3 regions of the Streptomyces sp. JNUCC 63 genome follow, and region 1 is predicted to be linked to each of the others. Evidence: predicted binding sites of a transcription regulator. Region 1 holds the regulator's gene; each other region holds the start of a gene.
The links. Region 1 encodes HrcA, which represses chaperone genes, less so after heat shock. Its sites were predicted from a motif close to TTNGCACTCNGNNNNNCNGAGTGCNAA; they were not measured.
Positions count from the first base shown of each region.

Region 2: groES (co-chaperone GroES) is a predicted target of HrcA. The motif match lies at 2,237-2,263, and genes of this name have one in related genera.
Region 3: groL (chaperonin GroEL) is a predicted target of HrcA. The motif match lies at 3,236-3,262, and genes of this name have one in related genera.

Region 1 covers NZ_CM135963.1:5,355,167-5,359,418, forward strand. Annotated here, with positions in the region: gene ACX25U_RS24560 (DUF3097 domain-containing protein) at 1-465, opposite strand, end outside; gene ACX25U_RS24565 (MBL fold metallo-hydrolase) at 498-1,232, opposite strand; gene hrcA (heat-inducible transcriptional repressor HrcA) at 1,369-2,385, shown strand; gene dnaJ (molecular chaperone DnaJ) at 2,386-3,525, shown strand; gene ACX25U_RS24580 (nitronate monooxygenase) at 3,600-4,252, shown strand, end outside.
Region 2 covers NZ_CM135963.1:3,145,344-3,149,595, reverse strand. Annotated here, with positions in the region: gene ACX25U_RS14190 (THUMP-like domain-containing protein) at 1-154, opposite strand, end outside; gene ACX25U_RS14185 (polysaccharide deacetylase family protein) at 246-1,184, shown strand; gene ACX25U_RS14180 (polysaccharide deacetylase family protein) at 1,181-2,023, shown strand; gene groES (co-chaperone GroES) at 2,410-2,718, shown strand; gene groL (chaperonin GroEL) at 2,833-4,252, shown strand, end outside.
Region 3 covers NZ_CM135963.1:4,256,774-4,261,025, forward strand. Annotated here, with positions in the region: gene ACX25U_RS19665 (glucosyl-3-phosphoglycerate synthase) at 1-619, opposite strand, end outside; SAM riboswitch class I at 751-928, shown strand; gene thrC (threonine synthase) at 946-2,229, shown strand; gene ACX25U_RS19675 (MoaD/ThiS family protein) at 2,229-2,504, shown strand; gene ACX25U_RS19680 (cold-shock protein) at 2,951-3,154, shown strand; gene groL (chaperonin GroEL) at 3,425-4,252, shown strand, end outside.

The sequences.
Region 1 (4,252 bases):
CTCCACGACCACGCCCTCGACGCGCAGGTCGTCGCCCCACACCTTCTCGACCAGTTCGGCGTCGTGCCGGCCCTCGACGTAGATGCGTCCGGCGCGGGCCACGCGCGCGCGTGCGTGGGGGACGGCCACCGAACCGGAGGCCGTACGGGTGGGCCGCGGCGGACCGGACGACGGCTTCACCAGCGTGACCACCCTGCCCTCCAGCAGGAAGCCGCGGGGCTGGAGCGGGAACACCCGATGCTTGCCGAAGCGGTCCTCCAGCGTCACCGTGCCCGCCTCGCAGCGGATCACCGCCCCGCAGAAGCCGGTGCCCGGCTCCTCCACCACCAGACCGGGCTCGGCCGGAACCTCCGGCACGGCCTTCGGCTTCTTCCACGGCGGAGTCAGGTCGGGCGAGTACGAACGAAGGCGCGGGCCCGGAGGACCCTCGTCGGAAGGGTGGTGGCGGGAGACGGGTGGGCGCATTCGAGTGACGATATGGAGAAGCCCGTACGCGGTCAGCGCGACACGCCGAAGCGTGCGGCCAGGGCGTCCCGCTGGGCCCGGACGAAGGCCGCGTCCACCACCGCTCCGTGACCGGGCACGTACAGCGCGTCCTCGCCGCCGAGCGTCAGCAGCCGGTCGAGGGCGGCGGGCCACCGGGACGGTACGGCGTCGGGGCCCGCCTGGGGTTCGCCGGACTCCTCGACCAGGTCGCCGCAGAAGACGACGGCCGGCTCGCCCGGGACGACGACCGCGAGATCGTGGGCGGTGTGCCCGGGGCCCACGTTCGCCAGCAGCACCTCCCGTCCGCCGCCGAGCGGGAGCGTGACCCGGTCGCGGACCTCGCGGCCGGGTCGTACCAGAGCGTCCGCCGCCTCCTCGGCCGCCCGTGCGTCCAGCCCGTGGCGCACCGCGTCCGCGCGCAGTTCGGCACGCGCGCCCCCGGTGCCGTCGTACACCGCGCGGGAGCCCTCGGCGGCGAAGACCTCCGCGTCCGTGAACGCCGCCGCCCCGAAGACGTGGTCGAAGTGCGGATGCGTCAGCGCGAGAAGCGTCACACCGCCGCCGGCGAGTTCACGCGCCTGCGCGCACAGCCGCGTGCCCTCCGCCAGGCTCGCTCCCGCGTCGACGAGCAGCGCGCGGCCCGCCCCGACGACCAGCCCGGCCGTGCAGTCCCACACCGGAAGGCGGACCCGCCCGACCCCGTCCGCCAGCCGCTCCCACCCCAGCTCTTCCCAAGTCACGCTCATACGGCGACGCTAGCCTCGCAGGACCGGCCTTGCCCTGGGTGTACCCGACAGCCGTACACTGGGCGGGTAAAGCTGGCACTCGTATGCGCCGAGTGCCAGGTGGGGAAGCCGATCAACGATTCTGGAGGTGTGCGCGGTGCTCAGTGAGCGAAGGCTTCAAGTGTTGCGCGCCATCGTCCAGGACTACGTCGGCACCGAGGAGCCGGTCGGCTCCAAGGCCCTGACCGAGCGGCACAACCTCGGTGTCTCGCCGGCCACGGTCCGCAACGACATGGCGGCCCTGGAGGAAGACGGCTACATCGCCCAGCCGCACACCAGCGCCGGCCGTATCCCCACCGACAAGGGGTACCGCCTGTTCGTCGACAAGCTGGCCGAGGTCAAGCCGATGACCGCGCCGGAGCGGCGCGCCATCCAGAACTTCCTCGGCGGCGCCGTCGACCTCGACGACGTGGTGGCCCGCACGGTGCGGCTGCTCGCGCAGCTGACCCGGCAGGTCGCCGTGGTGCAGTATCCGTCGCTGACCCGTTCGACCGTGCGGCACGTGGAGCTGCTGGCGCTCGCGCCCGCGCGTGTGATGCTCGTGCTGATCACGGACACCGGCCGGGTCGAGCAGCGGATGATCGACTGCCCCGCGCCCTTCGGGGAGACGTCGCTGGCCGACCTGCGGGCGCGGCTGAACAGCCGGGTCGCAGGCCGCCGCTTCACGGACGTCCCGCAGCTGGTCGAGGACCTGCCCGAGGGCTTCGACGTCGAGGACCGCGGTACCGTCTCGACCGTGCTGTCCACTCTCCTGGAGACGCTCGTCGAGGAGAACGAGGAGCGGCTGGTGATCGGCGGCACCGCCAATCTGACTCGCTTCGCGCACGACTTCCCGCTCACCATCCGCCCCGTCCTGGAGGCGCTGGAGGAGCAGGTCGTCCTGCTGAGGCTGCTCGGTGAGACGCAGAATCCGGGCATGACCGTGCGCATCGGTCACGAGAACGCCCACGAGGGACTCAACTCCACGTCCATCGTGTCGGTCGGCTACGGTTCGGGCGGCGAGGCAGTGGCCAAGCTCGGCGTGGTCGGACCGACCCGCATGGACTACCCGGGAACGATGGGAGCGGTACGCGCAGTGGCACGGTACGTCGGACAGATCCTGGCGGAGTCGTAGGTGGCCACGGACTACTACGCCGTTCTCGGCGTGCGTCGCGACGCGTCGCAGGAAGAGATCAAGAAGGCCTTCCGGCGGCTCGCGCGCGAGCTGCACCCGGACGTCAACCCGGATCCGAAGACCCAGGAGCGGTTCAAGGAGATCAACGCCGCCTACGAGGTGCTGTCGGACCCGCAGAAGAAGCAGGTCTACGACCTCGGCGGTGACCCGCTCTCGCAGTCCGGCGGCGCCGGCGCGGGCGGCGGCTTCGGGGCGGGCGCCTTCGGGAACTTCTCCGACATCATGGACGCGTTCTTCGGTACGGCGTCGCAGCGCGGACCGCGTTCGCGCACGCGCCGGGGCCAGGACGCGATGATCCGGCTCGAGGTCGAGCTGGACGAGGCGGCCTTCGGCACGACGAAGGACATCCAGGTCGACACGGCCGTCGTGTGCAACACCTGCAACGGCGAGGGCGCGGCCCCCGGCACCAGCGCTCAGACGTGCGACATGTGCCGTGGCCGCGGTGAGGTCTCCCAGGTCACCCGGTCCTTCCTGGGCCAGGTCATGACCTCCCGCCCCTGCCCCCAGTGCCAGGGTTTCGGCACGGTGGTGCCCACCCCGTGCCCGGAGTGCGCCGGCGACGGCCGCATCCGCGCCCGCCGCACGCTGACCGTGAAGATCCCGGCCGGTGTGGACAACGGCACGCGCATCCAGCTCGCGGGCGAGGGCGAGGTCGGCCCCGGCGGCGGCCCCGCCGGTGACCTCTACGTCGAGATCCACGAGCTGCCGCATCAGACCTTCCAGCGGCGCGGCGACGACCTGCACTGCACGGTCACCATCCCGATGACCGCGGCGGCCCTCGGCACCAAGGTGCCGCTGGAGACCCTGGACGGCCTGGAGGAGGTCGACATCCGCCCGGGCACCCAGTCCGGCCAGTCGATCCCGCTGCACGGCCGGGGCGTCACGCATCTGCGCGGCGGCGGACGCGGCGACCTCATCGTGCACGTCGAGGTGCAGACCCCGACCAAGCTCGACCCCGAGCAGGAGCGCCTGCTGCGCGAGCTGGCCAAGCTGCGCGGAGAGGAGCGCCCGCAGGGGCAGTTCCAGCCGGGGCAGCAGGGGTTGTTCTCCCGGCTCAAGGACGCGTTCAACGGTCGCTGACGGGGGATACCTCCGGCATATGCCGGAGGTCGCCCGGATTCGGACTTGTGCGGAGGGCGTGACACCATGCGGTCATGTCCTCCGCGCTGACCGATCTCTTCCCGCACCCGATCGTGCAGGCACCCATGGCGGGCGGTCCCTCGGTGCCGGGGCTGGCCGCCGCGGTGTCCGACGCGGGCGGACTGGGCTTCCTCGCCGCCGGTTACAAGACCGCGGACGGCATGTACCAGGAGATCAAGCAGCTGCGCGGGCTGACCGGCCGTTCCTTCGGCGTCAACGTGTTCATGCCGCAGCCGGAGAGCGCCGAGTCCGGCGCCGTCGACCTCTACGCCCAGCAGCTGGCCGGCGAGGCCGGCTGGTACGACACCGAGCTCGGTGACCCGGAGAACGGACGCGATGACGGCTACGACGCCAAACTCGCCATGCTGCTGGACGACCCGGTACCGGTGGTCTCCTTCCTCTTCGGCGTGCCCACCCGCGAGGTGGTGGACTCGCTGCACCGGGTCGGCACGTTCGTCCTCGTCACCGCGACGACCGCCGAGGAGGCGCTCGCCGTGGACCGGTCGGGCGCGGACGCGGTGATCGCCCAGGGCGTGGAGGCCGGTGGCCACCAGGGCACCCACCGCGACCTGCCGGAGAACGACGGCGCCGGGATCGGCGTGCTCTCGCTCGTCGCGCAGATCCGTGAGGCGGTGGACATCCCGGTCGTCGCGGCCGGAGGCATCAT
Region 2 (4,252 bases), 2.2 Mb from region 1:
CGAGCGCCGCCGACACCAGCTCGGCGGGGTGCTCGCGGCGCAGCCGGGTGGCGACGGCGAGTTCGTCGGCGGGGTCGGTGCCGCGCACCTCGTCCAGGAGGGCGCGGCCCTCGGGGGTGAGCAGCGAGGCGAAGGTGTGGAGGTGGTCGTTCACCGGCTCATTGTGGGCCGGCCGGTGGATGGTGTGCCTCAAGGCCGCGGTGTCGTCCCGGGTTCCGGGCGTCGGCCTGCGAGGATCCGGCGCCATGGGACCAGTAGTACAAAATGACAAAAAGAGCCCCAGGGGGCCTTTGTCTCGCAGGGCGGGGATCCGCGGCGTGCTCGCGGTTCTCGCCGTCGCCGCCCTGACCTCGGGCTGTGCCCGGTCGAGCACACAGGTGAGTCCGGCCCCCGGCCAGCAGCGCCTCCCGGCGCCCCCGGCCCGCGCCCTGGACTCCTATGCCAACCGCCTGCACACCTCCTACGAGCAGCGGGCGGCGGCCGCCAAGCGCTGGGGCCTGGAGCAGGTCCCGCTGACGCCTCCGCCACCGCCCGCCACGAAACCGAGGATCACCGCCCGCCCGGGCTTCGAGGTGGGCCACCAGAAGGACTGGGGCCTGCCCCCGGTCTTCACCACGATCCCCACCAAGGACAAGGTCGTCTTCCTCACCATCGACGACGGCTCGGAGAAGGACCCCGCGTTCCTGCGCATGATGAACGACCTGAAGGTCCCGTACACGGCGTTCCTCAGCAACTACCTCATCGAGGACGACTACGACTACTTCCGGAGGATGCAGGCCTCCGGGATCACCCTCAACAACCACACCCTGCGCCACCCGTACCTGCCGGGCCTGTCCTACGAGGAGCAGAGGCGCGAGATCTGCGGCATGCAGGACGTCATGCGGAAGGAGTTCGGCAAGCGCCCGAAGGTGTTCCGCCCGCCCTACGGCAACTACAACCAGGACACCCTGCGCGCCGCCAAGTCCTGCGGCATCGAGTACGCGCCGATCTGGAACGAGGAGGTCTACGTCGATCACTGGGAGTTCCGCGAGGACGACCAGCGGCTGCGCCCCGGGGACATCGTCCTCACCCATTTCCGGGGCCGCAACGAGTGGAACGGCACGATGGTCGACGACATGCGCCGGTTCCTCAACCATGTGACGGCCAAGGGGTTCGCGGTGGCCCGGCTGGAGGACTACCTGTGACGCTGCGGCCCGTACGGCCGGGCCGCCTGGCCGCGGTCCTGCTCACGGCCTCGCTGCTGGCCGGCCTGACCGGCTGTGCCACCTCCGTCGACCCCATCGAGCGGCTCGGCCGGAAGGCGGCACAGGGAGTACGGCCGCACAGTCCGGCGGCGGAGCCGCCGTACCGCCGCTGGGGCCTGGCGGCTCCGCTGCCCGCGCCGCCGAGTCCGCCGGCCCGTCCGCGGCGGACCGCCGGTACCGCCCGGGCCCTCGGCCCGCCCCTGGTCGTGGACCGCGTCAGGACGTCCGACCCGGTCGTCTTCCTCACCTACGACGACGGGGCGGAGAGGGATCCGCGGTTCGTCGACATGGTCCGTGAACTGCGGCTGCCGGTCAGCATGTTCCTCACGGACAGCATCGTCGGGCCGGGGTACGGGCACTTCGCGCACCTGATGTCGGTCGGCGCGGACCTGCAGAACCACACCCTCGACCACCCCTCGCTGCGCGGCCTGCCCTACGCCGGCCAGCGCGCCGAGATCTGCGGTCAGCGCGACAAACTCCGCTCCCGCTTCGGCATCCGCCCCCGCCTCTTCCGGCCGCCCTACGGCAGATACGACACGACGACCCTGCGCGCCGCCGCCGACTGCGGGGTCTCGGCCGTGGTCCTGTGGCGCGCCGCCACGACCGACACCGGCCTGCGCTTCACCCACGGCCCCCACGAGCTGCGCCGCGGCGACATCCTCCTGGTCGCCTCGGACGACGACCTCGTGGGCCCGTCGCTGCGCGAACGCACGACGCGCTTGCTCCGCGAGATCCAGAGCGAGGGTCTGACGGTGGGCCGCCTGCAGGACTACCTCTGAGCCGGCTTACGGGCGCATTGCAGCCGAGGCCGGCAGAACCAGCCCGTCCTGGGGGTCCCCCTGCTCGAAGAGCTCGGGGGAGCTTGAGGACGAGGCCGTCCAGGCCGAAGCGGGGGTCTGGGGGCGCAGCCCCCAGGGACGGTCACCGCAAGAAACGGCACCTTGCACAGACGTACATCAGAACGAACCCTCGGCCGACGCGCCACGAGGCAATTGGCACTCCGCTTGACCGAGTGCTAACCGCGGTCATAGTCTCGGCTCTGGCACTCCCCCCTGGAGAGTGCCAACAAAGCGACGGGCAGGTCCGGCACCCGCGACGACGGATCGACCTGGTCGCCACCTCAGACAGTTAACCCCGTGAGATCTCCGAAGGGGGAGGTCGGATCGTGACGACCGCCAGCTCCAAGGTTGCCATCAAGCCGCTCGAGGACCGCATCGTGGTCCAGCCGCTGGACGCCGAGCAGACCACGGCCTCTGGCCTGGTCATCCCGGACACCGCCAAGGAGAAGCCCCAGGAGGGCGTCGTCCTGGCCGTGGGCCCGGGCCGCTTCGAGGACGGCAACCGCCTTCCGCTCGACGTCAAGGTCGGCGACGTCGTGCTCTACAGCAAGTACGGCGGCACCGAGGTGAAGTACAACAACGAGGAGTACCTCGTTCTCTCGGCTCGCGACGTGCTCGCGATCATCGAGAAGTAAGTCACCTCAGCATTCCTGCCATGAGCTGCGCCCCTGGCCCCCGCGACCGATAACAGGCCGGGCGCCCGGGGCGCAGTGTCTTTCCACCAGATTTCCGAGAGGGCTCCCGCTGCCATGGCGAAGATCCTGAAGTTCGACGAGGACGCCCGTCGCGCCCTCGAGCGCGGCGTCAACAAGCTCGCCGACACGGTCAAGGTGACGATCGGCCCCAAGGGCCGCAACGTCGTCATCGACAAGAAGTTCGGCGCCCCCACCATCACCAACGACGGCGTCACCATCGCCCGCGAGGTCGAGATCGAGGACCCGTACGAGAACCTCGGCGCCCAGCTGGTGAAGGAGGTGGCGACCAAGACCAACGACATCGCGGGTGACGGCACCACCACCGCCACCGTGCTCGCCCAGGCGCTGGTGCGCGAGGGCCTGAAGAACGTCGCCGCCGGTGCCTCCCCGGCCGCCCTGAAGAAGGGCATCGACGCCGCGGTCAAGGCCGTCTCCGACGACCTGCACGCCTCGGCGCGCCCGATCGACGAGAAGTCCGACATCGCCGCCGTCGCCGCGCTGTCCGCCCAGGACCAGCAGGTCGGCGAGCTCATCGCCGAGGCGATGGACAAGGTCGGCAAGGACGGTGTCATCACCGTCGAGGAGTCCAACACCTTCGGTCTGGAGCTGGACTTCACCGAGGGCATGGCCTTCGACAAGGGCTACCTGTCGCCGTACTTCGTGACGGACCAGGAGCGTATGGAGGCCGTCCTCGACGACCCGTACATCCTGATCCACCAGGGCAAGATCTCCGCCATCGCGGACATGCTCCCGCTCCTCGAGAAGATCATCCAGGCGAACGCCTCGAAGCCGCTGCTGATCATCGCCGAGGACGTCGAGGGCGAGGCCCTGTCGACCCTGGTCGTGAACAAGATCCGCGGCACGTTCAACGCCACCGCGGTCAAGGCTCCCGGCTTCGGCGACCGCCGCAAGGCGATGCTGCAGGACATGGCGGTCCTCACCGGCGCCACCGTCATCTCCGAGGAGGTCGGCCTCAAGCTCGACCAGGCCGGTCTGGACGTCCTCGGCTCCGCCCGTCGCGTCACCGTCACCAAGGACGACACCACGATCGTCGACGGCGCCGGCAAGAAGGAGGACGTGGAGGGCCGCGTCGCGCAGATCAAGGCCGAGATCGAGAGCACCGACTCCGACTGGGACCGCGAGAAGCTCCAGGAGCGCCTCGCGAAGCTGGCCGGCGGCGTGTGCGTGATCAAGGTCGGCGCCGCCACCGAGGTGGAGCTGAAGGAGAAGAAGCACCGTCTGGAGGACGCCATCTCCGCGACCCGCGCCGCGGTCGAGGAGGGCATCGTCTCCGGTGGTGGCTCCGCGCTCGTCCACGCCGTGAAGGTCCTGGAGGGCAACCTCGGCAAGACCGGCGACGAGGCCACGGGTGTCGCGGTCGTCCGCCGCGCCGCCGTCGAGCCGCTGCGCTGGATCGCCGAGAACGCCGGCCTCGAGGGCTACGTCATCGTCTCCAAGGTGGCGGAGCTGGAGA
Region 3 (4,252 bases), 1.1 Mb from region 1:
CGAGCAGCGAGCGGCGGGCCGCGTACTCGCCGCCGAGCGGCTGCACGAAGCCGGCCAGCTGCGGCCAGTGCATGTTGAGCAGCGGGCGCGCCATCAGCTCGGTGACCCGCCCGCCCTGCCCGGCCGCATCCCCCAGGGGGCGGTCGTACATGGCCTTGACCAGGTCGACGCCGGGTTCGGTGAGCAGCGGGCCCACGATGCCGGTGACGAAGTCGGAGGAGAACTCCCTGAGGTCGGCGTCGACGAAGCAGATGATGTCCCCGCGGGTGACGAGCAGGGAGCGCCACAGCACCTCGCCCTTGCCGGGCACCGCCGGCAGGCGCGGCAGGATCACGTCACGGTGCACGACCCGCGCGCCCGCGGCGGCGGCCACCTCGGAGGTGCGGTCGGTGGAGCCGGAGTCGACGACGACGATCTCGTCCACGAGCGGTGCCCCCTCCACGAGGTCGCGCCGGATGACGGCGACGATGTCGCCGACCGTCTCCTCCTCGTTCAGCGCGGGCAGCACGACGGAGACCGTCTGGCCGGTGCGCTGCTTGGCGGCCAGGACCCGGCGCAGCGGTCGGTCGGCCACGGACCAGGAGCGGGTGGCGAGCCAGCGCTCGACTTCTTCCAGCACGGTCTGCGGCTCCTCACGGTTGTCTCGCGGTTCGGACGACCATCTCAATGGTCGTAGCCTTCGGTTACAGTCTTGAGCAACGCGGATGACCATCGCATGCCGGGGGTCGCCGCCGCCTTACAACCGCATACAGCTCATCCAGAGGGGCAGAGGGACACGGCCCGATGAAGCCCCGGCAACCCTCCAGCCGGTTCTCGTAGACCGCTGATCGGTGATCACTGATCGCTGTCGATCGTCTTCGCGAGGCTCCCGGCTAGGGAAGGTGCCAAATCCGTCTCACGGCGAGATGCGTCGTGAGGAAGATGAGGAGAAAGGGCCTCGCCTCCATGGCTGTGCAGACTGTTGCAAGCAACACCGACTCCACCGTCGACCTCGGCCCCGCCGCGGCCCTGAGCTGCCGCGAGTGCGGTCACCGCGTCCCCCTCGGCCCGGTCTTCGCCTGCGAGGAGTGTTTCGGCCCGCTGGAGATCGCCTACGACTTCTCGGCCTACGGCACCGAGGAGCTGCGCAAGAGGATCGAGGCGGGCCCCGCGAACATCTGGCGCTACGCGCCGCTGCTGCCCGTCCCCGCGGACGTGGCCGGCAAGCCGAACCTCAACCCGGGCTGGACCAGGCTCGTCCAGGCCGACCGCCTCGCCCGCGAGCTCGGTGTCGACGCCGGCAAGCTCTTCGTCAAGGACGACTCCGGCAACCCGACGCACTCCTTCAAGGACCGCGTGGTCGCCCAGGCGCTGGAGGCGGCGCGCGCCTTCGGCTTCACCACCCTGTCCTGCTCCTCCACCGGCAACCTCGCCGGCGCCGTCGGCGCCGCCGCCGCCCGCGCCGGCCTCCGCTCCTGCGTGTTCATCCCGCACGACCTGGAGCAGGGCAAGGTCGTCATGGCCGCGGTCTACGGCGGCGAGCTCGTCGGCATCGAGGGCAACTACGACGACGTGAACCGCTTCTGCTCCGAGCTGATCGGCGACCCGGCCGGCGAGGGCTGGGGCTTCGTCAACGTCAATCTGCGGCCGTACTACGCCGAGGGCTCCAAGACGCTGGCGTACGAGATCTGCGAGCAGCTCGGCTGGAAGCTGCCCGACCAGATCGTCGTCCCGATCGCCTCCGGCTCGCAGCTCACCAAGGTCGACAAGGGCCTGCAGGAGCTGATCAGGCTCGGTCTGGTCGAGGACAAGCCGTACAAGATCTTCGGCGCGCAGGCGGAGGGCTGCTCCCCGGTGTCCGCCGCCTTCAAGGCCGGCCACGACGTCGTACGGCCGCAGAAGCCGGACACCATCGCCAAGTCGCTCGCCATCGGCAACCCCGCGGACGGCCCGTACGTCCTGGACATCGCGCGCCGAACGGGCGGTGCGGTGGAGGATGTGACGGACGAGCAGGTCGTGGACGCCATCAAGCTGCTCGCCCGCACCGAGGGCATCTTCGCGGAGACGGCCGGCGGTGTGACGGTCGGCGTGACGAAGAAGCTGATCGAGGCCGGCGCCCTCGACCCGACGAAGACCACCGTCGTCCTCAACACCGGCGACGGCCTGAAGACGCTGGACGCGGTGGCGGGCACCGGCCTCACCGCGACGATCCGTCCGACCCTGGACTCCTTCCGAGAGGCTGGCCTGTAATGAGCGTGACCGTTCGCATCCCCACCATCCTTCGCCCCTACACCGGCGGCCGGGCCGAGGTCAGTGCCGAGGGGACGACCCTCGGTGAGGTCATCTCCGACCTGGAGAAGAACCACACGGGCATCGCCGCCCGCGTCCTGGACGACCAGGGCAAGCTGCGCCGCTTCGTCAACGTCTACGTCAACGACGACGACGTCCGGTTCGAGCAGGGGCTCGGGACGGCCACGCCGGACGGCGCGGGCGTCTCGATCATCCCGGCCGTCGCCGGCGGCTGACCGTCCCCGCGGACGCTCGTCGCCCTCGGTGACGTCCGTCACCGAGAGTCCACCGAACTGCCCCCTCCGTGAGAGAAGCGGAGGGGGCAATTCTGTGTGATTGAGCGCGGTAGAGTTGGGGAACACGCCCCTGATCCCCGGATCCGGAGCCATGAATTCCTGCCGCACGCCCGACGAGAAGTAGCCAAAGTGTGCGGGCTTTTTGTGGCATTTGCCTTGTTTGTGGGGCCCGAGTTGCCTTGAATTCGGGCGAATCCTCACCATATTCCGGACCGCGCACATCCAGATTTCTCGTCCGATTGACCTGTTGCAGACGGCAGTTGGACAGATACATTCAGCCGCGGTCGACGCGTTCCGGCGCACGCCCCCAATCCATGGGGGGTGAGGTCTGACCCGGGTCCGCGAAGTGTGGATCTGTGCAAGGGCCAGTAATAGGGGAGTTAGGCATGGCTCAGGGCACCGTCAAGTGGTTCAACGCGGAGAAGGGGTACGGCTTCATCGCGGTCGACGGTGGTGCGGACGTCTTCGTCCACTACAGCGCGATCCAGATGGACGGCTACCGCACGCTGGAAGAGGGCCAGCGGGTCGAGTTCGAGATCTCGCAGGGTCAGAAGGGCCCGCAGGCCGACATGGTGCGCGTCACCGCCTGAACGTTCTTCACGCGAAGGGCCCACGCCTCGAGGGGTGTGGGCCCTTCGTCCTGTTCGCCCCGGGCTGATCCCCCTCAGGCGCTTGCACTCGACCATGCCGAGTGCTAATCATTGGCGTTAGCACTCTGAAGGTGAGAGTGACAACGAAGGACCGGGTCGGTGAGGCCCGCGGGCCGGGTGGGGCAAGGAACCACCGGCCGGCGAGCCGTCCGTCGCGGGCGCGGGCGCGGTCCGAAGGAATCACCCCCAGTCCTGGAGGGACCACTTCACATGGCCAAGATCATCGCGTTCGACGAGGAGGCGCGGCGCGGCCTCGAGCGCGGCATGAACCAGCTCGCGGACGCCGTCAAGGTGACCCTCGGCCCCAAGGGCCGCAACGTCGTCCTCGAGAAGAAGTGGGGCGCCCCCACGATCACCAACGACGGTGTCTCCATCGCCAAGGAGATCGAGCTCGAGGACCCGTACGAGAAGATCGGCGCCGAGCTGGTCAAGGAAGTCGCCAAGAAGACGGACGACGTCGCCGGTGACGGTACGACCACCGCGACCGTGCTCGCCCAGGCCCTGGTCAAGGAGGGCCTGCGCAACGTCGCCGCCGGTGCCAACCCGATGGCTCTCAAGCGCGGTATCGAGAAGGCCGTCGAGGCCGTCTCCGCCGCCCTGCTCGACCAGGCCAAGGAGGTCGAGACCAAGGAGCAGATCGCCTCCACCGCCTCCATCTCCGCCGCCGACACCCAGATCGGCGAGCTCATCGCCGAGGCCATGGACAAGGTCGGCAAGGAAGGCGTCATCACCGTCGAGGAGTCGCAGACCTTCGGTCTGGAGCTCGAGCTCACCGAGGGCATGCGCTTCGACAAGGGCTACATCTCCGCCTACTTCGCGACCGACATGGAGCGCATGGAGGCGTCGCTCGAGGACCCGTACATCCTCATCGCCAACTCCAAGATCTCCTCGGTCAAGGACCTGCTCCCGCTGCTGGAGAAGGTCATGCAGTCGGGCAAGCCGCTGCTGATCATCGCCGAGGACGTCGAGGGCGAGGCCCTGTCGACCCTGGTCGTCAACAAGATCCGCGGCACCTTCAAGTCCGTCGCCGTCAAGGCC